DNA from 3 places in the Telluria sp. LT2P34 genome. Region 2 is predicted to be linked to each of the others. Evidence: predicted binding sites of a transcription regulator. Region 2 holds the regulator's gene; each other region holds the start of a gene.

Region 1 (9,870 bases), on a different contig from region 2:
CTTCTTTCAGGTTGGACCACAGGCGGCCCTGGCGTTGGCGGCCTGCTTCCATCGGGGTGGAATGCATGGTCGAGCTTGCGTTACGTTGTTCTGGCTGGGACTGCATGCTTATTCTCCAGTGAAGAAATCTGTCTGGTACGGCTTCGGTGGGTGGAGCCGCTACCGGGTGCTTCAATAGGATTCATCAAGCGGCAGGCTTAGCTTACGGAGAGAAATTAGATCGCAAGCAAGTCGATACGCTGGAATTCAGTATGCCAACACGAGTCCGGCATTAATATCAGGAATGGCTGAATGTGTAGGTAGGACTGCTGCTAACGATGTAGGAATAATCTTACTGCAACGGGGCGTCACCGAATGGGACGGGAAAGAACACATTGCCAACAGGAGAGACCAGGGCAGAGGATGACGCGTGGCGGGCATGGCACAAACTATGCAATCGCAATGTCAAACATTTTTTCGGCCTTGGTGAAAAACCGAACTACGCTTCTTCCCGATACGCCGGGCTGAAGCGCAGGAACTCCATGGCGCGGTCCTTCGCTCAGGCCTTCAGCGGCGCCAGCAGGCGGTGCGCCACGGCGTACTGGACCATTTCCGACAATGAGGTCATGCCCATCTTTTGCATGATCCGGGTCTTGTGGGTACTGACCGTTTTCACGGACAGGTGCAGGTTGTTGGCGATTTCCGTAATCGACTTGCCGCCTACCAGCAGCGAAAACACTTCGAATTCGCGGTCCGACAACTGCTTGTGGAGCAACTGTTCGTTGGGCGCCATGATATTGAGCGCCAGCTGTTCGGCCACCTCGGTGCTGATGTAGGGACGGCCCGAGGCCACCTTGCGGATCGCGCCCACCAGTTGCGTACCCGCGCTTTCCTTGGTCAGATAGCCCTGGGCGCCGGCGCGGATCGCACGTACGGCGTACTGCTCCTCTTCGTGCATCGTGAGAATCAGCACTGCCAGCTTGGGCGCCTCGCTGCGCACCTGGCGGATCAGGTCGACCCCGCTGCGCCCGGGCATCGACAAGTCGAGCAGCAACAGGTCGAAACCGCCCTGGCGCACCAGGGACAGCACTTCGAAGCCGTTGGTCGCTTCGCCGACGATTTCGACATCGACGGCGCCGTCCAGGATGCGCTTGAGGCCCTCGCGCATGATCGTGTGGTCATCTGCAATGACGATTCTTATCATAGATGCGTTACTCCCCAGCGCCGCGGCCCGCCGCAGCGTCTTCTATATAGTGCACGCCGCAAGCGGCGTGCCGGTGCCGGAACTAGGACTCGACCGGCTCATTGATCAGGCGGTGCACCAGCACCGGCCTGCTCGTATGCGACAACACTTTATTCGTGACGCTGCCCAGCAGGATCTGGCCCCAGCCGCTGCGCCCGTGCGAGCCCATGAAGATCAGGTCGCAATGTTGCTGTTCGGCGACATCAACGATTTTCAGGGCGGTGGCGTCGGAAAACGCGGTCATGCAGTCGTGCGGGAGGCCGGCTTGTTCGCAGGAGCGCATGATGCGGCTCATGTGGTCTTCGCCGGTGCGCTTCATCTGCTCGATGTATTCCTCTTCGCTCGGATACGAGGGCGGAATGATTTCGACATACACCGGGTACTGGTACTCGGGCGCGACAAACAGGGCCAGCACCTCGGCTCCCATTTGCTGGGCAAACTTGACGCCGGCGCAGGCCGTGTGCTGGGACACGGTCGAGCCGTCGGTGGTGATCAGGATTTTCCGGTACATGATGATTTCTCCGAAACGCCACGCTATTGTGGGTCCTGTCAGGCGGCCGGGGCTTGTCGTAGCGCAAGCTGTTGACTTTTCTCAAACATGAGCTCGCTTCCAAGCGATCAGGACACCCGAACTGTCCCCTTAGGGGTAAAAACGCTACACGATCGGTACGACTGTAAAACAACACCTCGCTTGTGTAAACGATCAGGAACCGCACCGTTTTATTGTCGCGGAATTAAGATTCCTTGTCCATTTCAACCTGGCCTCTTTTCCGACATTTACCTAGGGCAACTACGCTGCTACACTCGCTGAATGATTTTTGGGCTGGCGACGACGTGCGACAACGTGCGCAAGCCTGCATCCACCGCACCGAAACGCGCAACAGCCGCGATATTTTTAATATGGAGAAGCAGGGATTATGACCGACGCCGCCGACGATTTCGACGCCTTATTCGACGAAGTGGCAGCCCAGCGCGCCAGTGCGTCGGCCCCGGCCAGCCCGGCTGCCCCGGCCGCAGTTGTAGAGGAAGATGACCTGGAAGCCCTGTTCGACCAGGTGGCGTCGAGCCAGCCGGCCGCCGGCGCCGGCAGCACCTTGTCGATCACTCCCGTGCCGGATGCGGAAGGCGCTGAAGGCGCTGAAGGCGTGGAAGGCGACAAGAACATGTACGAACGCCTCGGCGGCATCGTGCGCCTGCTGCACGACTCGCTGCGCGAACTCGGCTACGACCGCGCACTGTCGGAAGCCTCGTCCCAGATCACCGATGCCCAGGACCGCCTCGAGTACGTCGCCACCCTGACCGAACAGGCCGCCAACAAGGTGCTCAACACGCTCGACGAAGGCATGCCGGCGCAGGACAGGCTGTCGAAGCAGGCGCAGGACATGTCGGGCCGCTGGGATGCGCTGTTCTCCGGCAAGCTCAGCCTGGACGAATTCAAGGCCCTGGCCGGCGACTCGCGCCAGTTCGCGCAGGCTGTCTCGGACGCAACCGAAGCGGAAAAAGCGCGCCTGCTGGAAATCATGATGGCCCAGGACTTCCAGGACATTACCGGCCAGCTGATCAAGAAAGTGGTCGCGATCACCAAGACCGTGGAAAACGAGCTGGCCCAGCTGCTGCGCGACAACGCGCCGCCCGAGACGCGCGCCAAGCTGGCCGAAAAAGAAGCTGCGCCCGTGCAGCTGATGTCGGGCCCGTCCATGCCGTCCGCGGCCCTGGACCAGGACAATGTCGACGACCTTCTTGCCGATCTGGGATTCTAATGGACGATATGCTCAAGGACTTCGTCGTCGAGGCGTTGGATCTGGCAGTCAATGTTGAAGAGCACCTGCTGCGCCTCGAACGCGATCCGCAGAACAAGGAAACGCTGAACGCGGTGTTTCGCTCGTTCCACACGATCAAGGGCGGCGCCGGCTTCATGGGCCTGCCGGCGCTGGTGGCGGCCTGCCACCTGACCGAAAACCTGTTCGACGCACTGCGCACGGGTGCCGCGCCCGTCACCCCGCTGTCGATCGAAGCGGCGCTGCAGGCGTCGGGCTTCGTGGCCGACCAGCTCAACGATCTGAACAACGGCACCACGCCGGAACAGCTGGCGCCGATGCCGCAGGACCTCGAACGCATCCTGATGGACGCGATCGAAGGCAAGGCCGAGGCTGCGCCCGCACCTGTGCCGGCGGCCCCGCCGGCGCCGGCCGCCGTAGCGCCTGTCGCCGCCGCAGTCGTGGCCCCGGTCGCAGCAGCAATGGGCGACGATGGCCTCGACTGGACGGCAATGTACAACGCCGTCGTTCCCGCCAGCGCCGCAATCGCCGGGGACATGACCGCTTCGGCTGCGCCGGCCGCGGCCGTCGCGGAAGCCGGCGCCGCGCCAAGCGGCCCGCCGGCAGCCAAAGCAGGCTGGGACGGCGTCGACCGCCGTAACGAGAACAAGCCGGTCGCCGCCGCGCCGGCCAAGGACGAAAGCATCCGTATCGACGCCGTCAAGCTCGACGCGCTGCTGGAAGTGGCGGGCGAATCGGTGCAGGCTGCCAACCAGGCTGCCGTGCTGCTGGAACGCCTGGCGCAGTTCAAGTTCGAAGGCCAGGCCGCCACCCTGATGGCAACCCTCACCGAAACGCTCGAGCGCGCCTCGCGCTATTCGGCCGAACTGCAGCGCGCCACGCTGGCCACGCGCATGCAGCCGGTGGGACGCCTGTTCCAGAAATTCCCGCGCCTGGTGCGCGAACTGGCGAAAGACCTCGGCAAGGACGTCGAGCTGACCATCGAAGGCGCCGAGACCGAAGTCGACCGCGTCGTCGTCGACAGCCTCTACGATCCGCTGGTGCACATGCTGCGCAACGCGCTCGACCATGGTGTCGAGTCGCCGCAGGACCGCGTCGCCAACGGCAAGCCGGCCAAGGCCTTCATCCTGCTCAAAGCCTGGCAGGAAGCCAACAGCGTCATGATCGTGCTGCAGGACGACGGCAAGGGCATGGACCCGGGCAAGCTGCGCAAGAAAGCCATCGAGAAGGGCCTGATCGGCGAGAACGGCGCCCAGAGCGACGAGGATGCCTATCAGCTGGTGTTCCTGCCGGGCTTCTCGACCAAGGAAGTGGCGTCTTCGGTCTCGGGGCGCGGCGTCGGCATGGACGTGGTGAAAACGGCGGTGGAAAAGAACCGCGGCGCGATCCGCATCGATTCCTCGCTCGGCCACGGCACCAAGTTCGCGATCCGCCTGCCGATCGAACTGTCGATCGTGCCGACGATGCTCGTGTCCACCTCGGGCGCGTCGCTGGCGCTGCCGATGGCGGTCGTCGAGCGCGTGGTCGAGCTGCCGGAAACCTTCTCGCAGGTCGGCGGCGCTCCGGTGCTGAAAGACCAGGGCCGTCCGCTGCCGGTGCGCTCCCTGGCCGGCGCCCTCGGTTACGAGGAAGCGCCGGAACGCGTCGGCATCGTCATCAACGCGCCGCAGCCGTATATCCTGGCGGTGGAAGCGGTCGACGGCACGGCCGACCTGGTGATCAAGCCGATGACGGCGCTGACCGTCGAAGGCGTGACCGGCACCGCGCGCTCGGCCGAGGGCGAACTGGTGCTGGTGGTAGGCCTGTCCTTCCTCATGGATGGCTGCCGCAGCACGGCGCGTGTCGCCGCCGCCTGAACGTCTTTTACCGAAGAAAAAGGGCTGGACAGGCCCTGACAATAAAAGCCTGCGCATCGGATGCGCAGGCTTTTTTTATTCGAGTATGGCGTATCACAGGCAAATTTAATTTGCAGACGAGTGCTGTCATTGGCAGGACTGTGCAAAATGCACCTCCCTCTGCCGCAGTGCACAATTATGGCATAATCGAAAATGTCCCCTTGGGGCACCTTCTTGAAGCGCCCCTTTCAAGCAGACGTTTACCTGGATTAGCCAATGTTCAAGACGCTGTACGACAAACTCTGGGATGCGCACGTCGTGCGCGCCGATGCCGATGGCACCACGGTGCTCTACATCGACCGCCACCTGGTCCATGAAGTGACCAGCCCGCAGGCTTTCGAGGGCTTGCGCGAGGCCGGCCGTCCGCTCTGGCGCACCTCCGCCAACCTGGCCGTGGCGGACCATAACGTGCCCACCACCGACCGCAGCGAAGGCATCCTCGACCCGACGTCGCGCCTGCAGGTCGAGACCCTCGACGCGAACGCGAAGAGTTTCGGGCTCACCTATTTCAACATGAACGACCGGCGCCAGGGCATCGTCCACGTGATCGGGCCAGAGCAGGGCGCGACCCTGCCGGGCATGACGGTCGTCTGCGGCGACTCGCACACGTCCACCCACGGCGCATTCGGCTGCCTGGCGCATGGCATCGGCACCTCGGAAGTCGAGCACGTACTGGCTACCCAGACGCTGCTGGCCAAGAAATCGAAAGCGATGCTGGTGCAGGTCGACGGCGATTTGCCGCCAGGAGTCACCGCCAAGGACATCGTGCTGGCCGTGATCGGGCGCATCGGCACCGCCGGCGGCAACGGCCATGCCATCGAATTCGGCGGCAGTACCATCCGCGCGCTGTCGATGGAAGGGCGCATGACGGTCTGTAACATGGCGATCGAAGCGGGCGCGCGCGCTGGCATGGTCGCGGTGGACCAGACCACGATCGACTACGTGCAGGGCCGCCCGTATTCGCCGCGGGACGCGCTGTGGGAGCAGGCCGTGGCCTACTGGCGCATGTTGCGCAGCGACCCGGGCGCGCACTACGATCTGGTGGTAACCCTGGATGCGGCGCAGATCCGCCCCCAGGTCACCTGGGGCACCTCGCCCGAAATGGTGACCTCGATCGACGGCCGCGTGCCCGATCCCGGGCAGGAAAGCGACGCCGTACGCCGCGACGCCATCGAAAAGGCGCTGGCCTACATGGCGCTGGCGCCGAACACCCCGATCGGGGACATCCGCATCGACAAGGTGTTTATCGGCTCGTGCACGAATTCGCGCATCGAAGACTTGCGCGCCGCCGCCGAGGTGGTGCGCGGACGCCAGCGCGCCGCCAGCGTCAAGCTGGCCCTGGTCGTCCCGGGCTCGGGCCTGGTGAAAGAACAGGCCGAGCGCGAAGGGCTCGACAAGATTTTCACTGCCGCCGGCTTCGAATGGCGCGAGCCGGGCTGCTCGATGTGCCTGGCGATGAATGCCGACCGCCTGGAACCGGGCGAGCGCTGCGCCTCGACCTCGAACCGCAATTTCGAAGGCCGCCAGGGACCGGGCGGGCGCACCCATCTGGTGTCGCCGGCCATGGCCGCCGCCGCGGGGATCGCCGGCCATTTTGTCGACGTCCGCGGATTTTGAACAAACACCGATTTTTTTTTAACCACCGAAGCATAGGAACATCATGAAAAAAGTATTCGCCCTCGCCCTCGTCGCCATCGTCCTCACTGGCTGCAACACCATTTCCGGCGTCGGCCGCGACGTGCAGAAGGTCGGCCAGGTCGTGACCGGCGCCGGCGGCAAGTAATCATCAACGGGCGCGGTGAGCAGAAAATCCATGGACAAATTCACGATACACGAAGGCCTGGTTGCGCCGCTCGACCGCGCCAATGTCGATACCGATGCAATCATCCCGAAGCAGTTCCTGAAATCGATCCGGCGCACCGGCTTCGGCCAGAACCTGTTCGACGAGTGGCGCTACCTCGACCACGGCGAGCCGGGCCAGGATTGCAGCGTCCGGCCGCTCAATCCGGACTTCGTACTGAACCAGCCGCGCTATGCCGGTGCTTCGATCCTGCTGACCCGGAAGAACTTCGGCTGCGGCTCTTCGCGCGAACATGCGCCGTGGGCGCTGCAGCAGTACGGCTTCCGGGCCATCGTCGCGCCGAGCTTTGCCGACATCTTCTTCAATAACTGCTACAAGACCGGCTTGCTGCCGATCGTGCTGGAAGAGGCGCAGGTCGACCAGCTGTTCGACGAGGTCAAGGCGAATCCCGGCTTCCAACTGGTGGTCGACCTCGAGAACGGGCTGCTGCGTACGCCTGACGGGCGGCTCGCCTTTGCCTTCGCCATCGACGACTTCCGCAAGTACTGCCTGTTGAACGGCCTGGACGACATCGGCCTGACCCTGCGTCACGCCGACGAGATCCGCGCCTTCGAGCAAAGCCACCTCGCACGCCAGCCCTGGCTGGCCACGGTTATCTGAATAATATAAAAGGACGCGCATGAAGATTGCCATCCTGCCGGGCGACGGCATCGGCCCCGAAATCATGACCCAGGCCGTGCGCGTGCTGGGCGCCCTCGGCGAGCGCTTCGAGATGGAAAGCGCCCATGTGGGCGGCGCCGGCTATGCGGCCCACGGCCACCCGCTGCCGCCGGGCACGCTGGCCCTGGCTAGGAGTGCGGACGCCGTGCTGTTCGGCGCGGTCGGCGACTACCGCTACGATACGCTCGAGCGCGCGCTACGCCCGGAGCAGGCGATCCTGGGACTGCGCCGCGAACTCGGCCTGTTCGCCAACCTGCGCCCGGCGATCCTGTATCCGGAGCTGGCTGGCGCCTCGAGCCTGAAGCCCGAGATCGTGGCGGGCCTGGACATCCTGATCATCCGCGAACTGACCGGCGATATCTATTTCGGCAAGCCGCGCGGCGTGCGCGAATGCCCCGACGGCCCATTCAAGGGCCAGCGCGAAGGCTTCGACACGATGCGCTATGCCGAAGGCGAGATCCGGCGCATCGCCCACGTGGCCTTCCAGGCGGCGCAAAAGCGTGGCCGGCGCGTGACCAGCGTCGACAAGGCCAACGTGCTGGAAACCTTCCAGTTCTGGCGCGACATCGTCACCGAGGTCCACAAGGACTATCCGGACGTCGCGCTCGAACACATGTATGTCGATAACGCGGCGATGCAACTGGTGCGCGGGCCCAAAAAATTCGACGTCATCGTCACCGGCAACATGTTCGGCGACATCCTGTCGGATGCGGCTGCGATGCTGACCGGTTCGATCGGCATGCTGCCCTCGGCCTCGCTCGACGCCAACAACAAGGGCCTGTACGAACCCTCGCACGGCTCGGCGCCCGACATCGCCGGGCAGGGCATCGCCAATCCGCTGGCGACCATCCTGTCCGCCGCCATGATGCTGCGCTACTCGCTCGGACTGCCGGCCCACGCCGACCGCATCGAAGCGGCCGTCAAGCAGGTCCTCCAGCAAGGATTGCGCACAGCGGATATATTCGAGGACGGCACGCAGCGCGTGAGTACCGAGCAGATGGGCGACGCGGTGGTGAAGGCGCTCGCGTAGGGTGGGCACCCGTGCCCACGCGGAACAATAATGATTGTTATAGGGAAGAGAAAATGAAGTTAGTTGGCCTGGTAGGTTGGCGCGGCATGGTGGGTTCGGTCCTGATGCAGCGCATGCAGGACGAGGGCGATTTCGACCACATCGAGCCGGTGTTCTTCACCACCTCGAACCCGGGCGGCGCCGCGCCGAAGATGGCGAAGAACGAAACCACCCTGAAGAGCGCGCACGACATCGGCGAACTGGCCAAGTGCGAGATCGTCATCTCCTGCCAGGGCGGCGACTATACCGCCGAGGTCTTCCCGCAGCTGAGGGCGAGCGGCTGGAAGGGCTACTGGATCGATGCCGCCTCGACCCTGCGCATGAACGACGACGCCGTCATCGTGCTCGACCCGGTCAACCTCGAGGTCATCAAGAACGCCATGTCGCGCGGCGTGCGCAACTACGTCGGCGGCAACTGCACCGTGTCGTGCATGCTGATGGGCCTGGGCGGCCTGTTCGAGCAGGGTCTGGTCGAGTGGATGAGCTCGATGACCTACCAGGCCGCGTCCGGCGGCGGCGCCCAGCACATGCGCGAGCTGCTCACGCAGTTCGGCACCATCAATGGCGCAGTCAGGCCGCTGCTGGACGATCCGGCCTCGGCCATCCTCGAGATCGACCGCGCAGTGCTGGCGACCCAGCATGGCCTCTCGCCTGAGGAAACGAAGCAGTTCGGCGTGCCGCTGGCCGGCAACCTGATTCCGTGGATCGACAAGGACCTGGGCAACGGCCAGTCGAAAGAAGAGTGGAAGGCCGGCGCCGAGACCAACAAGATCCTCGGCCGCGGCCAAGGTTTCAGTGCCGCCGCGATCCCGGTCGACGGCTTGTGCGTGCGCATCGGCGCCATGCGCTGCCACTCGCAGGCGCTGACGATCAAGCTCACCAAAGACGTGCCGCTCGACGAGATCAACGACATCATCGCCTCGCACAACGCATGGGTGAAGCTGGTGCCGAACACGCGCGAAGCCTCGATGCGCGAACTGTCGCCGGCCGCAGTCACCGGCAGCCTGACGATCCCCGTCGGCCGCCTGCGCAAGATGTCGATGGGACCGGACTACCTGTCTGCCTTCACCGTCGGCGACCAGCTGCTGTGGGGCGCCGCCGAGCCGCTGCGCCGCATGCTGCGCATCGTGCTGGAACAGTAAGGAAGCCGCACCGCGGCCAGGCCGCGGCGTGCTCCCGAAAAACCCGGCATGCATGGGCTTCTTGGCGTTTCAACCATACCTGTTAACACCGCATTAATTCCTCTTGTACAAGGTTGATATCGAAACGTTATCGATCGCTCATCCAGCCCACAGTTTGACCTGGCTACGCCCCGCAAGGCTTGCATGCTCCAGAGCATGATGATATGTTGAGACCTCCGGGAAACCGTCCTTTCCCCCAGCTAA
Region 2 (9,870 bases):
CGTTGTGCTGGTGTCGGAAGTGGCGAAGCGCAGCGACCGTTTCGGCGGCTTCGTCGCCGCGCTGCCGATGATTACCCTGTTGACCCTGGTGTGGTTGCACCTCGAAGGCCAGGGCCCGGACCGGCTCGCCAATCATGCCTGGTACACCTTCTGGTATGTCGTGCCGACCCTGCCGATGTTCCTGGCCTTTCCCTGGCTGCTGCCGCGTCTCGGTTTCTGGTGGACGCTCGGGGTGAGCGCCGCGCTCACGGTCGTCTGCTTTAGCCTGTTTGCGCTGGTGGTGAAGCGCTTCGGGATCAACCTGCTCTAGAAGCGTCATCACGCAAGCGCAGGCACAGCATTGGAGAACTGGCGGCACGCATGACGGTGCGCTGCCGGACCGTCACCCGGCTTACGCTGGCGACTCGTCCTCGAAATCCATCGACTCCGGGTCGGGATCGGACGCCAGCGGCGCGCCCATGAACTTGAGCCAGACAAAACCGATGACGCCTGCAACCAGGGAGGCGATCAGGATCGCCATCTTCGACGACGTAATCACATCGGCCTGCCCTGTATAGGCAAGATTGGTGATGAAGATGGACATGGTGAAGCCAATCCCGCCGAGGAGGCCGGCGCCAAGGACGTGCCGCCACGCGAGGTCTAGCGGCAGCCGGCAGAGCCCAAGGGCGACGGCCGCGAAACTGAACAGGACGATGCCAACCGGCTTGCCGATGACCAGCCCGAGCAGGATGCCGAGACTGTTGGCCGACATCAGCTCCGCGGCCCAGCCGGCGCCGATGACGATGCCGGTGTTGGCCAGGGCGAAGACCGGGAGGATCAAAAAGGCGACCGGCGTATGCAGCGCGTGCTCCAGCTTGTGCGACGGCGACTCGGCGTCGTCCTCCTTGGCCGAGTAGGGAATCGCAAAGGCCAGCAGGACGCCGGCAATCGTCGCATGCACGCCGGATTGGAGCATCAGGAACCACATCAGCGCCCCGCCAAGCAGGTAGGGCAGCAAGGCCATGGTGCGCAGCAGGCGCTTCATCGCGAACAGCGCGGCAAAGACGCCGAGCGCGGCCACCAGGTACAGGAAGGAGAGTTCGGCCGTATAGAACACGGCGATCACGACGATGGCGCCGAGGTCGTCCATGACGGCCAGCGCTGTCAGGAAAATCTTCAGCGAGGCCGGCACCCGGCTCCCGAGCAGGCTCAGCACACCCAGCGCAAAGGCGATGTCGGTCGCCATCGGAATGCCGATGCCGGCCTGGGTGGCGGTTCCGCCGTTGAGCATGAAGTGGATCAGCGAGGGAACGGCAATTCCGCCTGCCGCGGCGACGATCGGCAGCATGGCATTGCGGAGGTCGGACAGCTCACCGTTGACCAGCTCGCGTTTCAGCTCCAGGCCGATGAGCAGAAAGAAGATCGCCATCAGCGCATCGTTCACCCAGTGCTCGATGCTCAGGCCGGCGACATACTGGCGCCAGAAGCCGAGATAGCCCTCCCCGAGGGCGGAATTGGCGACGATCAGCGAAGCGAGCATGCACAGGATCAGCAGGACAGCGCCGGCTTTGCCGGAATGCGTGAAGTGCTTGAATGAGGCCGAGAGTTTTTTTTCGATGCGCATGGGCGACAGGCGAGTAAGGACTGCGTGGCGGCCCGACCATCGCACATCCTGTCACACCCGTTCAGTGTGATCACCCTTGGCAGATTATACCGTGTGCATTGTTTTGACGGCGCTGCGGAAGACCTGCCCCGGGACACAGCCAAGCCCTTGCACTTTTACTTTTACTTTCACGGTCCGAGGTCCAGGTTACGCCGAAAAACGTCATAGGCGCTCGTTGACCGGTCTATAATCGCCGCACACTCCGTTGGGGGACTCAGATGAGCCAAGGTATTCCATTCCCAACCACGGCCCCGATCAGCCTCGGCGCAATCAAGGCCAGCTGCGGCGCATGCAGCATGCACCAGCTGTGCCTGCCGATGGGGCTTGACGAAGCAGACATCAACCGGCTTGACCTGATCATCGGCCGCCGCCGGCGCCTCGTGCGCGACGAACGCCTGTATGCGATGGGCGAGTCATTCCGCAACCTGTACGCAGTGCGCTTCGGGCACTTCAAGACCTACCAGGTCAATGCTTCGGGCGAACAACAGATCACGGGCTTCCAGATGGCGGGCGAATTGCTCGGCATGGACGCGATCAGCGGCGACCGCTACCAGTGCGACGCCGTCGCGCTCGAAGACAGCGAAGTGTGCGAGATCCCGTTCTCGCGCCTGGAAGACCTGTTCGGCGAGGTACCCGCTTTGCTGCGCCACTTCCACCGCATCATGAGCCGGGAAATCACGCGCGAACAGAACGTCATGCTCCTGCTGGGTAACATGCGGGCGGAGCAGCGCTTTGCGGTCTTCCTCGTCAACCTGTCTGCGCGCTATGCCGCGCGCGGCTACTCGTCGACGGATTTCGGCTTGCGCATGTCGCGGGAGGACATCGGGAACTACCTCGGACTCACCATCGAGAGCGTCAGCCGGCTGCTGTCGCGTTTCAAGAAGCAGGGCTGGATCGAAGTCGACAAGCGCGATGTGCGCTTGCTCGAGCCGGCGAGGCTGAAGGCGATGGCCGCCGGCACCGAGCAGTGCAGCCCGATGGCCTGAGTCCCGGGGCCGCAATCCTCAAGCATTTGCGTGAAGGCGCCAAGCCGTCATGGCCCGGGGTCGGCCACGATTGCCAGCTTGCCCGTCGATGCGGGGCTCCAGGCGCGTGCCAGGCGCCAGGCCCGGCCATCGTCCTCGACGACGACGCGCCAGTGCGTCATCTCCAGGGCGGGCAACCTGACCGCGGCGACGCCACTCGCGTCCGGCCGGGCGTCGAGCACCAGGTCTTTCCGGGGCAAGGTCGGATGCGCGAGCAAGATCCGGAAAGGCCCTCGCATCGGGCGACCAAAGCTCTCGAGCCGGCCTTCGAGCACGCCGCGCTTCGGGTCATAGCGCGCCGTAAAGGCCAGTTTCAGGGCCGTGGCCGCGCGGTCGCGCCGCAGATCCTGGTTGATCGCCTTGCCACGCTTGTAGTAATCGTCCACGACGACCGCGTCCGGCTGCCTGATCGCAAGCCCCACGGTCACCGCCGTGGCCAGCATCACGGTCGCCGGGCCGAGCATGATGAACCACGGCCAGCGGTGGCGGTACCATGGGAGCACGGCAGGCTGCGCGAATACGGGTGGAAGTGTTTGCATGGTATGACTCCTAACGCGGCACGATGAAAACGGCTTCTTCGCGCACGGCGACTGCTGCGTCGTCCAGCGCGGTAACGGTAAATTCGATCCGGTTCGATCCGCGCTTGCCCGCCCCCGGCGGGATACGCACCCGCACCGGCAGTGCGCGCGTGCTGGCGCCGTCGAGCGCGACGACCGTTTCGCCCACGATCACAACGCCGGGCAGGCCTTCGACCCGCAGGCGCAGGCGGCGCGGCGCTTCACCCGTGTTCATCAGCTGCAGCCGGTAGACATTCTCGATCCAGCCCTCACCCACTTCGCGCCCCATCGATCCGCGGTCGCGGATCACGTCGACCTTGAGCGGGACGCGCAGTGCCAGCGAGGCTGTCATCGCCGCCACCAGCAGCACCAGCACGGCCGTGTAGGCCAGCACGCGCGGGCGCAGCAGGCGACGTCGCACCTGCTCCTTCCCCCATCCCTGCGTCAGCGCGTTCTCGGTGGCGTAGCGGATCAGGCCGGCGGGCTTCCCGATTTTTTCCATTACCCCATCGCAGGCGTCGACACAGGCGGCGCAGCCGATGCATTCATACTGGAGGCCGTTCCGGATGTCGATGCCGGTCGGGCAGACCTGCACGCACAGGGTGCAGTCGATGCAGTCGCCGGAGCGCCGCTGCAGCGCTGCCTGGCCGAGTGGCGCGCGCGGCTCGCCGCGGTCCCGGTCATAGGTCACGATCAGGGTGTCGTTGTCGAACATGGCGCTCTGGAAGCGCGCATACGGGCACATGTATTTGCAGACCTGTTCACGCATCCAGCCGGCATTGCCGTAGGTGGCAAAGCCATAGAACAGGACCCAGAACGCCTCCCAGGGGGCGAGGTTCCAGGCGAGGATTTCGCCCATCAGGGATCGCACCGGCGTGAAGTAGCCGACAAAGGTAAAACCCGTCCACAGCGCCACCAGCAACCAGGCGGCGTGCTTGGTCGTTTTCTTCGCGATTTTCTCAAGATTCCACTGCTGCCGGTCGAGCCGGATGCGGGCGCTGCGCGCGCCCTCGATCCTGCGTTCGATCCACAGGAACAGTTCTGTGTACACCGTCTGCGGGCAGGCGAAGCCGCACCAGACCCGCCCTGCCACCGTCGTGACGAGGAACAGCCCGTACGCGCAGACGATCAACAGCCCCGCGAGATAGATGAAGTCCTGCGGCCACAGCACGAGGCCGAACAGGTGGAACTTGCGCGCGCCGAGGTCGAACAGCACTGCCTGGCGGCCGTTGAAGCCGATCCACGGCAAGCCGTAGAACAGCAACTGGGTCAGCCAGACGCAGACCCAGCGCAGGGTCGCATAGCGGCCTTTCGCCTCGCGCGGATAGATTTCCTCGCGCGCGGCGTACATCATGATGACCGCTTCCTTGGTCGCACTCATTGTGCCGCGACTGTTTTCTCTTCAGCCGGGGCGACGCCCGCCGGGGCGCCGGCCGGATTCGACAGGCTCCAGACATAGGCGGCCAGCACATGCACCTTGTCCTCGCCCAGGAATTCGCCGAAGGCCGGCATGGTATTGGTGCGCCCCTTGCGGATCGTCTCCATGACAGTCTCCACGCTGCCGCCGTAGAGCCAGGCCTTGTCGGCCAGGTTGGGCGCGCCCAGCGCCTGGTTGCCGGTGCCGGCGGCGCCATGGCAGGCCATGCAGGCTGCATACTTGGGTCTGCCGAACACTACCTTGATCGGGTCAGCCGCCAGGCCCGACAGGTTGAGCACGTAATGCGCGACCGCCTCGACGTCCTTGTCCGAGCCGAGCGCCGCGCCCATTGGCGGCATCATGCCGATGCGTCCTGCCATGATGCTGGCCTTGATCGTGGTCGGCTCGCCGCCATGCAGCCAGTCGCCGTCTGTCAGGTCCGGGTAACCTTTGTTGCCGCGCGCGTCGGAGCCATGGCACTGGGCGCAGTAATTCATGAACATGCGCTCGCCGATGGCGCGCGCCTGCGGGTCGGACGCGACGGCCCTGATGTCCTGGCGCGCATAGCGCGCGAACAGAGGGCCAAAATCCAGGTCGGCCTTTTTCAGCTCGGCCTTGTATTCGCCTGTCGAGTTCCAGCCGAGCTTGCCCGCATAACTGCCCAGGCCGGGGTACAGCACAAGGTACACGACGGCGAACACGATGGTCAGGTAAAACAGCCACATCCACCAGCGCGGCATGGGGGTATTGAGTTCGGTCAGGTCGTCGTCCCAGACGTGGCCCGTGGTTTTCTGCGGCTGGCCGCCGGCATCGAGCCGGACCCGGTGCTTTGACTGCGACCACAGCAGGATGGCGCAACCGGCGATGGAAAGCAGCGTGATGAGGGCGATGAACCAGTCCCAGAAGCCGCTCGTGAAGTCAGCCATGGCCCGCCTCCTCGTCAGCGAAGGGCAGCGCGGCGGCACTGTCGAAGTCGGCGCTGCGGCGCAGCAGGAAAGTCCACAGCAGGATGCCCATGAAGGTGGCAAACGAGAGCACGGTCATCACGCTGCTGGCGCGGTCGAACAGGGTGTCGATGGACATATCAGTTCCTTGTCTTGATCTGGGTGCCGAGGCCCTGGAGGTAGGCGATGAGCGCGTCCTGCTCGGTTTTGCCGGCCAGTTCGGCAGGCGCGCCCTTCACTTCCTGCTCGCTGTAGGGAACGCCGAGCATTTGCATGGCGCGCAGCTTGGGAACGATCGTGGCCGGATCGAGCCTGGCAGTAGCCAGCCACGGGTAGCCGGGCATGTTCGATTCGGGCACCAGGTCGCGCGGATTGTCCAGGTGCGTGCGGTGCCATTCGTCGCTGTAGCGGCCGCCCACGCGCGCCAGGTCGGGCCCGGTGCGCTTGCTGCCCCACTGGAACGGGTGGTCGTAGACGAATTCACCTGCAACCGAATAGTGGCCGTAACGCTCGGTCTCGGCGCGCAGGGGCCGGATCATCTGCGAATGGCAGTTGTAGCAGCCTTCACGGATGTACACGTCGCGGCCGGCCAGGCGCAGCGGAGAGTACGGTTTCAGGCCCGCCACCGGCTCGGTGGTCGACTTCTGGAAGAACAGCGGCACGATCTCGACCAGCCCGCCGACCGAGATCACCAGCAGCACCAGCCCGATCAGCAGCCAGGGATTCTTCTCGATCCATTCATGCGAAAAATTTTTCATTTGCTTGTCTTTCGTTGTCAGGCGTGCGCCGGCACATGGGATGGGACTACGCCGGCCTGGTCGTACGTGCCTGGCGGGCGGCCGGTAGGCGCGATCAGCGGATCCACCGTCACCGTGCCGGCCAGCGTCTTCCAGGTATTGAAGGCCATCAGGACCATGCCCGACAGGTAAAGCAGGCCGCCCGTGAACCGGACCACGTAATACGGATAGGTCGCCTTCACGCTTTCGACGAAGGTGTAGGTCAGGGTGCCGTCGGCATTCACGGCGCGCCACATCAGGCCCTGCATGACGCCGGCGATCCACATGGAAGCGATGTAGAGGACGATGCCGATGGTAGCGACCCAGAAGTGGGTCTCGACCAGGGCCAGGCTGGCCATCTGCTTCTTGCCCGCCAGGCGAGGGATCAGGTAGTAGATCGATCCCATGGTGATGAAGCCCACCCAGCCCAGGGCGCCGGCGTGCACATGGGCGATGGTCCAGTCGGTATAGTGCGACAGCGAATTGATGGTCTTGATCGACATCATCGGCCCCTCGAAGGTGGCCATGCCGTAGAACGACAGCGAGACGATCAGGAACTTCAGGATCGGGTCGGTGCGCAGCTTGTGCCATGCGCCCGACAGCGTCATCACGCCATTGATCATGCCGCCCCACGACGGCGCCAGCAGGATCAGCGAGAACACCATGCCCAGCGACTGGGTCCAGTCGGGCAGCGCGGTGTAGTGCAGGTGGTGAGGCCCTGCCCACATGTAGGTGAAGATCAGGGCCCAGAAGTGCACGATCGACAGGCGGTAGGAGTACACCGGGCGCTCGGCCTGCTTCGGGATGAAGTAATACACCATGCCCAGGTAGCCGGCGGTGAGGATGAAACCGACCGCGTTATGGCCGTACCACCACTGGATCATGGCGTCCTGCACCCCAGCGTACACGGGGTAGGATTTGAAGGCCGAGACCGGAATGACAGCGCCATTGACCACATGCAGCACCGCCACGGCGATGATATAGGCGCCGAAGAACCAGTTGGCGACATAGATGTGCTGCACCTTGCGCTTGACGATGGTGCCGAAGAAGACCACCGCGTAGGCCAGCCAGACGACGGTGATCAGGATCGCGATCGGCCACTCGAGCTCGGCGTATTCCTTGCCGCGCGTCAGACCCATCGGCAGCGTGATCGTCGCCGCCACCAGCACCGCCTGCCAGCCCCAGAAGGTAAAGGCGGCGAGCCTGTCGGAAAACAGCCTTACCTGGCAGGTACGCTGCACCACGTAGTACGAGGTGGCGAACAGGCCGCAAATGCCGAAGGCGAAGATGACCGCGTTAGTGTGCAGCGGACGCAGGCGTCCGTAGGACATCCAGGCGATATCGAAATTCAGCGCAGGCCAGGCCAGCTGAGCAGCAATGAAGACACCGGCAAGCATGCCGATCACGCCCCAGACGACGGTGGCGATGGCGAACTGGCGCACCACCTTGTAGTTATAGTTCAGACTGCTTTCCACGATGTTCTCCTGACGGGATTGCCTTAGTTGACAGCAGGAGAGTAGTTTTCTGGACTGCAAAAATCCTTGATGTGAATCAAAATTTTCAGTGTCACCTGATATAGCTGGTACGCCTTCAGCTGCCGGCGCTATCGTCGTCGTGCAAGATGCGCAGCCCCGGCCCTTCGAGGTCCTCGAACTGCCCGCTGTCGGCGGCGCCAAAAAAAATCCAGATCGCCAGCGCGACCAGCACCAGGCTCAGCGGGATCAGGAGATACAGGGCTTCCATGGCTAGTTCCTCAGGCGCAGTGCGTTAAGCACGACGACGGCCGAACTGACCGCCATGCCGATGCTCGACACCCAGGGGTTGAGCAGGCCCGTTGCCGCGGCGGGAATGGCAACCAGGTTATAGGCGCTGGCCCAGGCCAGGTTCTGGCGGATGATGCGCAGGCTGCGCCGGGCCGTATCGGCGGCGTCCTGCAGCGGCGCCAGGCTGTCGCCCAGCAGGACGGCGTCGGCATGCAGTTGCGCCAGCGCTGCCCCGTTTCCCATGGCGAACGAGACGTCGGCGCCGCGCAGTACGGCCGCGTCGTTGATGCCGTCGCCGACCATTGCCACCACCGCCCCGCCTTCCTGCAGGCGGCGTACGTAAGCGAGCTTCTGTTCGGGCAGCTGGGCGCCGGCAGCGTGTCGGATGCCGAGCCGGGCAGCGACGGCCGCGACCGTGCCCGGCTCGTCCCCGCTGAGGAGGATGACCGTCTTGCCGGCGGCCTCGAAATGGCGCACGATCGCCTGCGCTTCCGGACGCAGGGCGTCGGCGATGTCGAAGCGCGCCAGCCAGCTGCCGGCCTGCCCGAGCCAGACCGCACTGCCCTCGGCCGCGTCCATGGCCGGCGGCGGGCAGCCGGCAAGCGCCGCCACGAAGGAGGCGCTGCCGAGCCGGTAACGGCGGTGGTGGAGCTCTCCCTCGACGCCCTGCCCCACCGTGTACTGCACGTCGTGCCCCTGCAGGGGATGGGCGGCAGGCGAAGCCGCGCGGATCGCCTGTGCCAGCGGATGCGCGCTGCCTTCCTCCAGCGCCGCCCCGATCCTCAGCACGGTGGGCGCATCTGCCCGCCCGAATACGTGCGTAACGCGTACCCGAGGCCGGCCCAGGGTCAAGGTGCCGGTCTTGTCGAACACGACGTGGGTGGCGCGATCCAGGGTCTCGAGCGCGTGCGGGCTGAGCGCCAGCACGCCGCGCCGCAGCAGGCGGTCCGTCGCGGCCGCGAGCGCCGCCGGCGTGGCCAGCGACAGCGCGCACGGGCAAGTCACGACCAGCACGGCAATCGCAGCCGGCCAGGCGCGGGCCGGATCGATGAACTGCCAGGCCGCGAAGACCAGCACGGTCAGCACCAGCAGCGCCGCCACCGACCAGACGGCAACACGGTCGGCCCACAGGGCCCGCTGCGGCTTGCCTTGCCCCGCGCGCTCGACCAAACGCACGAGCATCGCCAGCGTGCTGTCGCGCGCCGCCGCGCCAACCCGCAGCACGATCGCCTGGGCCACGTTGACGGCGCCGCCGGGCAGGCTCTCGCCCGGCCCCATGCGCCGCGTGCGGCTCTCGCCGGTGAGCAGCGCCAGGTCGGCCTCGGTCTCGCCCTCGACGATCACACCGTCTGCGGGCACCGCCTGCCCCGGCGCGACCAGCACCATGTCGCCCGGCTGCAGCGTGGCCGCGGCCACCAGCTCGGTCCTGCGCGAGGCCGGATAGGCGCCCATGCGCTGCGCCGACGCGGGCAAGCCCGCCTGCAGCGACTCCAATGCCCCGGCCGCGCGCCGGCGGGCCGTCAGTTCCAGATAGCGGCTCGCCAGCAGCAGGAAGATGAACATCGTCACCGAATCGAAGTAGACCTCGCCTTGCCCGCGCACGAGGGCTGCAGTGCTGCCGACGAAGGCGGCGCCGATACCCAGCGCGACCGGCACGTCCATGCCGGGCACGCCACGGCCCAGGTCGCGCCAGGCGCCAAGGAAAAAGGGCTGGGCCGAATACAGCACGGCCGGCAGCGTCAGCAG
Region 3 (9,870 bases), on a different contig from region 2:
CTTGCCGCGCGTGCGCCGCCCGGCGCGACGAAAGCGGCGACCGGCAGCGGGGCGCTCAGGATCGCCTTGATCACGCTGCGCATCGAGGTGTCGAGGCCGCCGGGCGTATCCATTTGCAGGATCACCAGCTGGTCGCCGTTCTGTGCCGAACGCGCGATGCCGCGCACGATGTAGTCGGCGCTGGCCGGGCCGATCGCGCCGTCGATGCTCAGGAGGCCGACGCCGGGTGCGGCCTGCGCCGGGCGCGCCAGCAGGGCTGCCAACACCAGCGGCAGCAGCGCGAGCGCGAACCATAACCGGGGCCGGCTGTGCAGAAACACGATGTTCTCCAGGCGTGGGCGCACACCATATCGGACCAGCGCGCGCGGCGCTGGTTCCCCTGGCTTAAGGGCAGAACTCTTTCCGGATTACGCTGCGTCGGCCAGCGACGCGCCGACCTCGCGCAGGCACGCGGCCAGCTTGGCGTCGAGTGCCGGGATCGAGCCCGCCAGCGCCTCGAGCGCCAGCGCGATCTCGTTCGCGCGTTCGGTCAGCAGGGCGGCGCCCGCGCCCACCTGGGGCAGGACCAGTCCGCTGCGCGGCAAGTGGAAATTCATGCCGGCATGCGGGCGCGGTTCGGCGCCCGCGGGCAATTGGGTCAGGAGGACGGCCAGCGCATGCACGACGTGCATCAGCCCAACCGCACCATCGATTTCCAGGCGCCGCCGCGCCTGGCCGCCGGCGCCGATGCCGGTGCCGCTCGCCAGCAGGCGCAGCATCAGCCCGTAGGTCGCGTTCGCCAGGTCGAGCACCCGCGCGCTGTCGGGATGGTCGACGTGGCAGCCGGGGGCGCCCGGCAACGGCGCGAACATGAGCGGGTCGCAGGCCACCGGGCGGTGCGCCAGGAAGCCGGGGTCGTCGCCCAGGAAGGCGTCGTATTCGGCGGCCATCGCCACGAAGCGCGCGTAATGCGATTCCTCGCTGTCGCGGCGGCCGCCTTCGCCCTGTTCGATGATCACCTCAATGGCGTGCAGCGCCGAGCGCAGGTCGGTCACCGTCACCAGGCCGGGCATGTCCATCAGCTCCGGCCCGAGCTGGGCGTCCAGGCTGCCGGCGAACAGGGCGTTTTCGCCGAGGCGCGCGGCCAGGGTCTCGAAACCCTCCCCGATGCCGCGATACAAGTGGCCGACGGTGTCGAAATCTTCCAGCGTCGGCGTCAGGCGCGAGCGGGCCGGACGCCGTTTGTAGGCCTGGGCCGACTCGAAGCCCCTGGCCTGGGGCAGGTCCATGCCTTCGGGACGCTCCAGGTAGACAAAGTGGGCCAGCGTATCGCGGGTGAGCGGTGCCAGACGCACGACCAGGCTCGATGGATGGTAGCCGGGCGCCACCGGAAAATTCTGGCGCCGGAAATGCGGCGGCGAGCCGATGCTCATCAACAGGTTGTTGACGGTGGCGAGATGGGCCATTTCCTCCATCGCGACGCTGCGGATTTCCTTGCGCCAGCGGTCGATGACGGCAAGCTGCGCCGGCGTCACGCCCTCGGCAACGGATGCCTTCAGGCTCCACCCGGCAAACAGGTAGGTGCACATCAGGCCATGCTCGATCTCGGCCGCTTCGGTCAACAGGTAGATGAGCTGTTCGCGGTCGTTGACGCGCACTGCATGCTGGTCGGTGGTCGTGGATGTGTTCATTCGAACACTATAACGGAAGACGGCGCGCAAGCCGGCGGCTGCGCGCGCCTGCCTTGAAGCGGCCCGGCATCGATGCCGGCCGCGCAGGCCTCTCGGTGAGGGCCACCTTCGCGGTGAGCGTGTCAAGACATATCGCCTGCTCCATGGACATGGGAGGGCTCAGTGCGCAAACAGGACGGGGACCGTGGAACGTTCGAGCAGCACCCGGGTGACGCCGCCGAGCACGATCTCGCGGTAGCGGCTGCGCCCGAAGGCGCCCGCCACCAGCAGGCCGGCGCCGCGCGTGGCGACGATGTCGAGCAGGGCCGCCCCGGCAGGCTTGTCGGTGTGCACCGAGACCACCTCGACCGGCACGCCGTGGCGCGCCAGGTAGAGCGCCATGTCGGCGCCGGGGTCGTCGCCATGCAGGTCGCCGCCGCGTTCCGGATTGACCAGCGCCAGGTAAACCGCGCGGGCGCGCACCAGCAGCGGCAGGGCGGCGTTGATGGCGCGCAGCGCGGTGATGCTGCCGTCCCAGGCGGCGACGATGCGCTCGCCGAGCGCCTGGCCGGCGTAGGCCGGCGGCACCGCCAGCACCGGCCGCGCGCCGTGCAGCGCCAGGTATTGCGGCAGGCCGCGCATGGCGGATCCGCCATCGCCGCCCAGGCTGGTGACCACCAGGTCGGCATAGCGCGCGTGCAGCAGCAGCGCATCGCGATGCTCGTCCTCGACCAGGCGCTCTTCGACCGATTGCACGCCGAGCTGCCGCGCGCGCTCGGCAAAGCGCGCGAGCGAACGGCGCGCCGCCTCGCGCAAGCCGTCGAACTCGTCGATCGGCGTGACCGCCATCGAACCGGTGAGCAGGGCGTAGGCGGGCCAGGAGAGGCCGGTGGCGGCGCTGCCCACCAGGTGCGCGTCGTGCTCTCGGGCAAGCCAGGCGGCCGCCCGCAGCCGCCCATCCATCGACGCTTGCTCGTCGACGTGAACGATGATCGTCTTGAACATGGCTGCTCCTTCCTGCAAGGCGTCAATGGGGGAGGTATCGCGTCCCCGCCCGTCGACTCTACGCCGAGTCGCGCGCCGCGTCAGACGCGCGACTGATGCAGATCAAACAACAGCGAGTTATTCTGGCGAACTTCGCCCTCAGCTGCTGCGTTGTACAATCGCGCCGACTCCTTCCTTCACAAGAGCCCGCCCCATGACACCGCCGCCAGGCCCCGCCGCGCGCGAACTCCGGCGTTTTTCCCTGGCGACCCTGGTCGTCACGACGGCCGCCCTGATCCTGGCCCTGGCCCTGGTCACGGCCGCGATGCTGTTCGCCAGCTACAAGGACACGCTCGACGCCCAGAAGACCTCGCTGCGCAACGTCGCCATCGCGCTGGCGGCGCAGACCATGAGCGTGGCAAAAGCCATCGACGGCGCCATGGCGCGTGCTTCGGGCATCCGCAGGCACCTGGGCGCCGACAGCGTCGGCCAGGTGCTGCTCGGGGAGAATGCCGGCGGCGCGCTGGAATACCTGCGGCGCCTTGCGATCATCGACGGCGCCGGCCGCGTCGTCGCGAACGTCGTGCCGGGCGGCGCGGCGTCCGCGCTGCCGCCGCTGCCGCCGCTGGCCGATATTGCGCGCGCGTCAGGCCAGGGCGCCGGCGGCGACGGCGTGCGCATCTTCGTCTCGGACATCGATCCGCGCAGCGGCGCGCGCCTGATCAACTTCGTGCGGCCGCTGGGCGCCGACGGTGGCGGCTGGATCGTCGCCCAGGTCGACGCCGAGCGTTTCATGCGCCTGTACGGCCTGGTCGAACTGGGCAAGGGCGGTTCGGTAACCCTGTTCCAGCGCGACGGCACGATGCTGGTGCGGGGACCGGATTATCCGCTGGGCATCGGCCGCTCGTATGCCGGTACGCCGCTGTATCGCGAGCACCTGCCGCGCGCCGAGCGCGGCGTGTTCGAGACCGCCAGTCCGCTCGACGGCACGCCCCGCCTGTACGGTTACGATACCGTGCCCGGCTTTCCGCTCCTGATCATCACCGGCATGAACCGCAGCGACGCGCTCGCCCCCTGGTACGGCAGGATGTGGATGGCGGTCGCCTTCAATCTCCTGCTGGCCGCCGTGCTGTCCCTGCTGGCCTGGCGCATCGCGCGCGGCGCCCGGCGCCAGTTCGAGCTCATCGAACTGCTCTCGTACAGCGAAGCGCGCCTCGACAAGAGCGCCCAGTACCTGGCCTCGATCATCAATGCGGTGGGCGCCCCGATCTGGGTGCTCGACCGCGAGCTGCGCATCGTCATGGCGAACCACGCCTTCGAACGGCTGGTCGGACGCCAGGGAAACGAGCTGGTCGGCGTGGAAGAAGCCGAGGTCTTCGGCGCCGGCGACCCCGACCGGCAGCGCCGCTACCGCGCCCTGCTCGCCGACGGCGCCAGCATCGAAACCCTGGGGCCGCTGCAGGGCAGCGGCGGCGACACGCGCACCGTGATCGAGCTGGCAACGCGGCTGGTCGCGGAATCGGGCGAGCCGCAGCTGGTCAGCGTCCTGACCGACATCACCGAGCGCGAACGCGCCGAGGCGCGCCTGGCCTGGCTGGCAGACTTCGACGGCGCGACCAGCCTGCCCAACCAGACCCAGTTCTGGCGCCTGTTCGAGGCGCGCCTGGCCACGGCGCTGGCCAGCGGGCGCGCCCAGGCGCTGCTGTCCCTCAGCCTGGAGCGCCTGCATGAAATCGTCGACCTGCTCGGCCATGAGGCGGGCGAGCGTGCGCTGGCGCGCATCGGCGAGCTGCTGCGCGCGCTGGCGGCGGAGCACAGCGGGCAGGGCGTGGTCGTGGCCCGCATCCGCGGCGCCGAATTCGCGCTGCTGGTGGACGCCGGCAGCGGGCGCGCCGCGCTCGAGCGCTTCGCCATGGCGCTGCACGAGCGCTGCTCGGCGCCGCTGATGCTGGACGACCGCGAATTCTTCCTCGGGCCAAAGCTGGGCGTGGCCCTGTTTCCCGAGGACGGCGCCAACCCCGACGAACTCTACCGCTGCGCGCAAGGGGCCCGCGGCGGCCAGGGTGTGGAGCTCGGGGGCGCCCTGTCGGACACGATCCATTTCTACTCGAGCCGCGTCCACCTCGATCTCGACCAGCGCCTGACCATGGAAGCGCAGCTGCGGCGGGCGCTCGCGGCGCGCGAACTGCGTCTCGTGTTCCAGCCGAAAGCGACGGTGCGGGGCGCTCAGGTGGTCGGTTTCGAAGCCCTGCTGCGCTGGTCGAATCCCTTGCTGGGAGAGGTGTCGCCGGTGCGCTTCATTCCGATCGCCGAGCGCACCGGCCTGATCATCCCGATCGGCGAATGGGTGCTCGAGGAAGCCTGCCGCCTGGTCGGCGAATGGTCGCGCGCATCGGGGCAGCCGGTGCGGGTGGCGGTCAACCTGTCGCCGCGCCAGTTCTACCAGAAGTCGCTGCTGGCGACCATCCAGCGCTGCCTGGCCGTCCACGGGGTGCCGCCGGGCTGCCTGGAGATCGAGATCACCGAAACGGCGCTGATGAGCCGCGAGGACGAAGTCGACCGCCTGATGCACGACATCCGGGCGCTCGGGGTCGAACTGGCCATCGACGACTTCGGCACCGGCTACTCCAGCCTGGCCTACCTGAAGCGCTTCCCGGTGGCCAGTTTGAAGGTCGACCGCGCCTTCGTGCGCGACCTCGGCAAGGATGAGGACAGCGCCGCGATCGCGCGCTCGATCGTCAACCTGGCGCACGGCCTGAAACTGAAAGTGGTGGCCGAGGGCGTCGAAACCGAGACCCAGCTGGCCATCCTGCGCGAGATGGATTGCGACGAATACCAGGGCTTCCTGTTCAGCCGGCCGGTCGAGCAGGACGCGGTGCCGGGGCTGCTCGGGAGCGGCGCCCCCTCGCTCGCAGCCGAAGTGTCGGGGGCCGGCTGACCTGGATTTGCATGGCAGTTCGCTTGGGGCGCACGGGGCAGGGCACCAAGCCGGTTCGGCGCTGTCGAACCAGACGAACTAGCAGGAGGCAACGATGCAATGCGCGTCCCGGATCGCCGCCACCCTGGCGGCGGCTCTCGCCCTGCCGGCTGCGGCGCCCCGCACTGCCGCGCCGCAGCCAGGCCTGTTGTGGCAGGCGCCAGTGCAGATCGCCGCCGGCGGCGGCGCGCGCGGGCCGTGGCGGCAAAATGCATCGCGCTACGATTACGTCGACGATGCGACCGTGGCGTTTACCGGTGGCAGCGCACTGGCCGTGGCCTGGGTCGACCAGCAGCGCAAGGACGTCTTCATGCGCAAGCACGGTGCGCGGGACGGCCGGCAGGTGAACGTCTCGCGCAGCCCGGATACCTTTTCCTGGCAGCCGCGCATCGTCGCGGCACCGGGGAAGACGGACAGGATCTTCGTGCTGTGGCAGGAGATCATCTTTTCGGGGGGCTCGCACGGCGGCGAGATCCTGTTTGCGCGTTCGGTGGACGGCGGCGCCAGCTTTTCCGCGCCGCTGAACCTGTCGCGCTCGCGCGGCGGCGACGGCAAGGGCCGCCTGGACCGCGCGACCTGGTCGAACGGCAGTCTGGACCTGGCGCTTGCCGCGAATGGCGACATCCTCGCGGCCTGGACCGAATACCACGGCGCGCTCTGGCTGGCCCGCTCGCGCGACGGCGGCGCCAGCTTCACGGCGCCACGCAGGGTGGCCGGCGACGATGCGCGGCCGGCGCGCGCGCCGACGCTGGCCTCCGGCCGCGACGGCGCCGTCTGGCTGGCCTGGAGCGTGGGCGAGGATCCCGGCGCCGCCATCCACGTCGCCAGATCAAGCGATGGCGGGGCCAGCTTCGGCCCGGCGGCGCGCGTCAAGGCCGGCCCGGGCCATGCCGACACGCCGCGCCTGGCGGTCGACGGCGCGGGCGTCGTGCACCTGGTGTTTGCCGAATCTACGGGCGGGCCGGCCGGAACCGCAGCCATCCGCCATGCGCGAACGACGGGCGGCGCCGGCGCCTTCAGCGAGGCGCGCACGATTTCCGGGCCGGGCGACGCCGGCTATCCGGCGCTTGGCCTCGACGGCGGCAAGGGCGTGTACGTGGTCTGGGAAGTGCTGGAGGCGCCCGGGGGACGTCCCGGAGCGCTGCGGATCGCCGTCTCCGTCGACGGCGGCGACAGTTTCGCGGCGCCGGCGCCGGTGCCGGTTAGCGCGGCGCCCGTGGGGGGCGCCAACGGCAGCCACCAGGGTTTGCTGGGTAAGAAACTGGCGGTGGACGGCGCGGGCAAGCTGGCCATCGTCAACAGCGGCATGCTGCCCGGGGTGAGCAGCCGGATCTGGCTGCTGCGGGGCCGGAGAATGCCCTGACTATGCCGGCGCCTGCCGCGCCGGCACCGCGCGCAACAGGCGTTCGATCTCGTCGAGGTCGGCCGGCTTGACCAGGTGGTGGTCGAAGCCGGCCGCTTTCGAGAGCGTGAAGTCGTGCGCCTGGCCGTAGCCGGTGAGGGCGATGAGCAGCGCCTGCGGGAAGGGACCTTCCCTGCGCAGGCGGCGCGCGAGCTGGTAGCCGTCAATGCGCGGCAGGCCGATATCGAGCACATACGCGTCCACCGGCCCGAGCTCCTGCGCCGCCAGCAGCGCTTCGGCATCCTCGAACAGCATGACCGCATGCCCGCGCGACTCGAGTGCGGCGGCCAGCGAGGCCCCGGCATCGGCGTTGTCGTCGACCACCACCACGCGCCGCGGCGCCTCCTTGGGCGCGGCCCCGGCCTGCTGGCGAGGGGCATGGCGTCCCTCATCGCGCCCGTCGATCAAGGCAGGCGCCGCGGCCAGCGGCAGCGTCAGCGTGAACGTGCTGCCGCGCCCGAGACCTGCGCTGCTGGCCGCCACCGTGCCGCCGTGGTGCAGCGCGATGCTGCGCACCAGCGCCAGGCCGAGGCCAAGGCCGCCCTGGGCCCGGTCGGGCGTGCGTTCGCCCTGGGTGAACAGGTCGAAGACCTGGGGCAGGAGGGCTGGTGCGATGCCGCTGCCATTGTCCGTCACGGTCAGGACGGCGGCGCCGGCGGCGACCCCGAGGCCGAGCGTGACCTGGCCGTGCTGCTGGGTGTATTTGGCGGCGTTGTTGAGCAGGTTCGACAGCGCCTGCACCAGCCGCGTCTTGTCGCCGCTGACCCAGGCCGGCGCCGCGTCCACCTGGATCGAGAGGCTGTGATGGCGCGCCTCGAGCAGCGGCCGGGCCTGCTCGACGGCGCTGCCGACCACCAGCTGCAGGTCGACCGGCGCGCGCTCCATCTGGACCAGGCCGCGCGTCACGCGCGACACGTCGAGCAGGTCGTCGACCAGGTTGGTCATGTGTTTGACCTGGCGCCCGATGATGTCGCTGGCGCGCCGCACATACTCGGCGTCGTGGTAGCGCACCCGCATGACCTGGGCGGCGGTGCTGATCGGCGCCAGCGGGTTGCGCAGCTCGTGGGCCAGCATCGCGAGGAACTCGTCCTTGCGCTGGTTGGCAGCGCGCAGTTCGTTTTCCGCCAGTTTCTGGTCGTGGATATCGGTACAGGTGCCCATCCAGCGGATGATCTTGCCGGCGTCGTCCATGACCGGCAGCGCACGCCCGAGCACCCAGCGCCAGGCCCCGGAGTGGTGGCGCAGCCGGTACTGGACTTCGTAGGTGTCGCCGGAGGCCAGGCTGTGCGACCAGCGCTCCCAGGCGGCATCGCGGTCTTCGGGATGGAACATCGTCGCCCAGGCCTCGCCGTCGGTCTCGCCGGGCGCGGTGCCGGTGAAGTCGTACCACTGGGTGTTGTAGTAATCGTGGTAGCCGTCGGGCAGGGTCGACCATACCATTTGCGGCATGGCGTTGGCGATCGTGCGCAGCTTCGCCTCGCTCGCGGCGAGCTCGGTTTCGCTCCTCAGCCGCTCGCTCGCGGTGCGGGTGCGCTCGGCCACTTCGCGGATCAGCCCGATATCGTCGGCCGACCAGCTGCGCGGCTGCGCGCTGTTGACGTACACCAGCGCGACCAGCTTGCCGTCCTCGATCACGGGCAGGTCGACGAAGGCGGCGCCGCTCATGGCGGCCAGCACCGGAGCGGCGGCTTCGGTACGCGCATCGAAGCGCACGTCGTCGATCACCACGTGCCGGCCGTCTTTCAGTTCGTCGATGAAGTTGCCGAACTGGCGCAGGTTGATGGTGCCGGCCAGCGTGACCACGCCTTCGGCCTGCCAGTCGCGGCTGACGAACATGTCGTCGGTCGCGGCATCGACGACGCCGAAGCCGGCCCGGCTCAAGCCGAGGGTCTCGCCCAGCACGCGCGAGGCGGCGAACATGATCTCCTGCGGGTCGCGCGCATCGCGCACCAGGTCGGTCAGGCGGATCAGGGCGTCGCGCCGGATGTCGCTGTGGACCCGTTCGGTGACGTCGGAACCGAGCACGAAGATGCCGCTCACGGCGCCGGAGGCGGCGCGTACCGGCTGGAACACGAAGTCGACATAGCGCTCGAGCACGGGGCCGCCGGGCGCCGCCTGCATCGTGTATTTCGCGCTCGTCGCGGTATACGGCTGCCCGCTGTGATAGACGCCATCGAGCATGGCGACATAGCCCTGGGCGGCGGCGTCTTCCAGGCCGTCGGCCAGGCGCTGGCCGAGGATGTCGCGGTGCCCGATCAGGCGCCGGTAGCCCGGGTTGACAAACTCGACGCGATGCTCCGGCCCGTCGAGCAGGGCCATGAACATCGGCGCTTCCTGGAACAGGCTGGCGAATTCGCGCCGGCGCTGGTAGTCGTGGTCAATTGCACTGTCGTTCGAAACCGATGCATTCATTCTTGGGCTGGGCATGAAATTGGTCGGGACGCATTGGCAAGGCAGGGCTGGTGTACCGACGAGGACAGGATTTTACCGCGTCGGCGGGCCATGCGTGCGCCCCGTATTGCCTTGCCCGGCTATGGTATGGTTATCACTTCGACCATTAGCCGGGACGCTGCATGGAATGGTTATCCGATCCGAATATCTGGATAGGTTTCTTCACACTGGTTGTACTCGAGATCGTTCTCGGCATCGATAACCTGATCTTCATCGCCATCCTCGCGGAGAAACTGCCGCCGGAGCAGCGCGACCGCGCCCGCCTGCTCGGCCTGTCGCTGGCGATGCTGATGCGCGTTGGCCTGCTGACCATGATTTCCTGGATCGTCACGCTGACCGAACCCCTGTTCAGCATACGAACCCTGTCCTTTTCGGGACGCGACCTGATCCTCCTGCTCGGCGGCCTG

The links. Region 2 encodes FNR, which switches genes on or off when oxygen is low (the NO sensors DNR and NnrR bind a similar motif). Its sites were predicted from a motif close to TTGATNNNNATCAA; they were not measured.
Region 1: a site for FNR is predicted at 1,805-1,818, ahead of AC56KZ_RS15845 (universal stress protein). Genes of this name have one in related genera too.
Region 3: a site for FNR is predicted at 2,747-2,760, ahead of AC56KZ_RS01325 (universal stress protein). Genes of this name have one in related genera too.

The regions. Positions count from the first base shown of each region.
Region 1 is NZ_JCASIN010000006.1:886-10,755, forward strand. It holds gene AC56KZ_RS15835 (Crp/Fnr family transcriptional regulator) at 1-52, opposite strand, end outside; gene AC56KZ_RS15840 (response regulator) at 539-1,183, opposite strand; gene AC56KZ_RS15845 (universal stress protein) at 1,266-1,733, opposite strand; gene AC56KZ_RS15850 (protein phosphatase CheZ) at 2,140-2,982, shown strand; gene AC56KZ_RS15855 (chemotaxis protein CheA) at 2,982-4,856, shown strand; gene leuC (3-isopropylmalate dehydratase large subunit) at 5,112-6,512, shown strand; gene AC56KZ_RS15865 (lipoprotein) at 6,556-6,678, shown strand; gene leuD (3-isopropylmalate dehydratase small subunit) at 6,709-7,356, shown strand; gene leuB (3-isopropylmalate dehydrogenase) at 7,376-8,446, shown strand; gene asd (aspartate-semialdehyde dehydrogenase) at 8,500-9,627, shown strand.
Region 2 is NZ_JCASIN010000002.1:535,811-545,680, forward strand. It holds gene AC56KZ_RS08240 (DUF3147 family protein) at 1-310, shown strand, start outside; gene nhaA (Na+/H+ antiporter NhaA) at 392-1,603, opposite strand; gene fnr (fumarate/nitrate reduction transcriptional regulator Fnr) at 1,861-2,628, shown strand; gene AC56KZ_RS08255 (FixH family protein) at 2,676-3,206, opposite strand; gene ccoG (cytochrome c oxidase accessory protein CcoG) at 3,217-4,605, opposite strand; gene ccoP (cytochrome-c oxidase, cbb3-type subunit III) at 4,602-5,567, opposite strand; gene AC56KZ_RS08270 (cbb3-type cytochrome oxidase subunit 3) at 5,560-5,724, opposite strand; gene ccoO (cytochrome-c oxidase, cbb3-type subunit II) at 5,726-6,343, opposite strand; gene ccoN (cytochrome-c oxidase, cbb3-type subunit I) at 6,361-7,836, opposite strand; gene ccoS (cbb3-type cytochrome oxidase assembly protein CcoS) at 7,952-8,104, opposite strand; gene AC56KZ_RS08290 (heavy metal translocating P-type ATPase) at 8,107-9,870, opposite strand, start outside.
Region 3 is NZ_JCASIN010000001.1:281,281-291,150, reverse strand. It holds gene AC56KZ_RS01335 (Clp protease/crotonase-like domain-containing protein) at 1-266, opposite strand, end outside; gene AC56KZ_RS01330 (ferritin-like domain-containing protein) at 408-1,670, opposite strand; gene AC56KZ_RS01325 (universal stress protein) at 1,830-2,654, opposite strand; gene AC56KZ_RS01320 (bifunctional diguanylate cyclase/phosphodiesterase) at 2,848-5,571, shown strand; gene AC56KZ_RS01315 (sialidase family protein) at 5,666-6,973, shown strand; gene AC56KZ_RS01310 (ATP-binding protein) at 6,974-9,424, opposite strand; gene AC56KZ_RS01305 (TerC family protein) at 9,586-9,870, shown strand, end outside.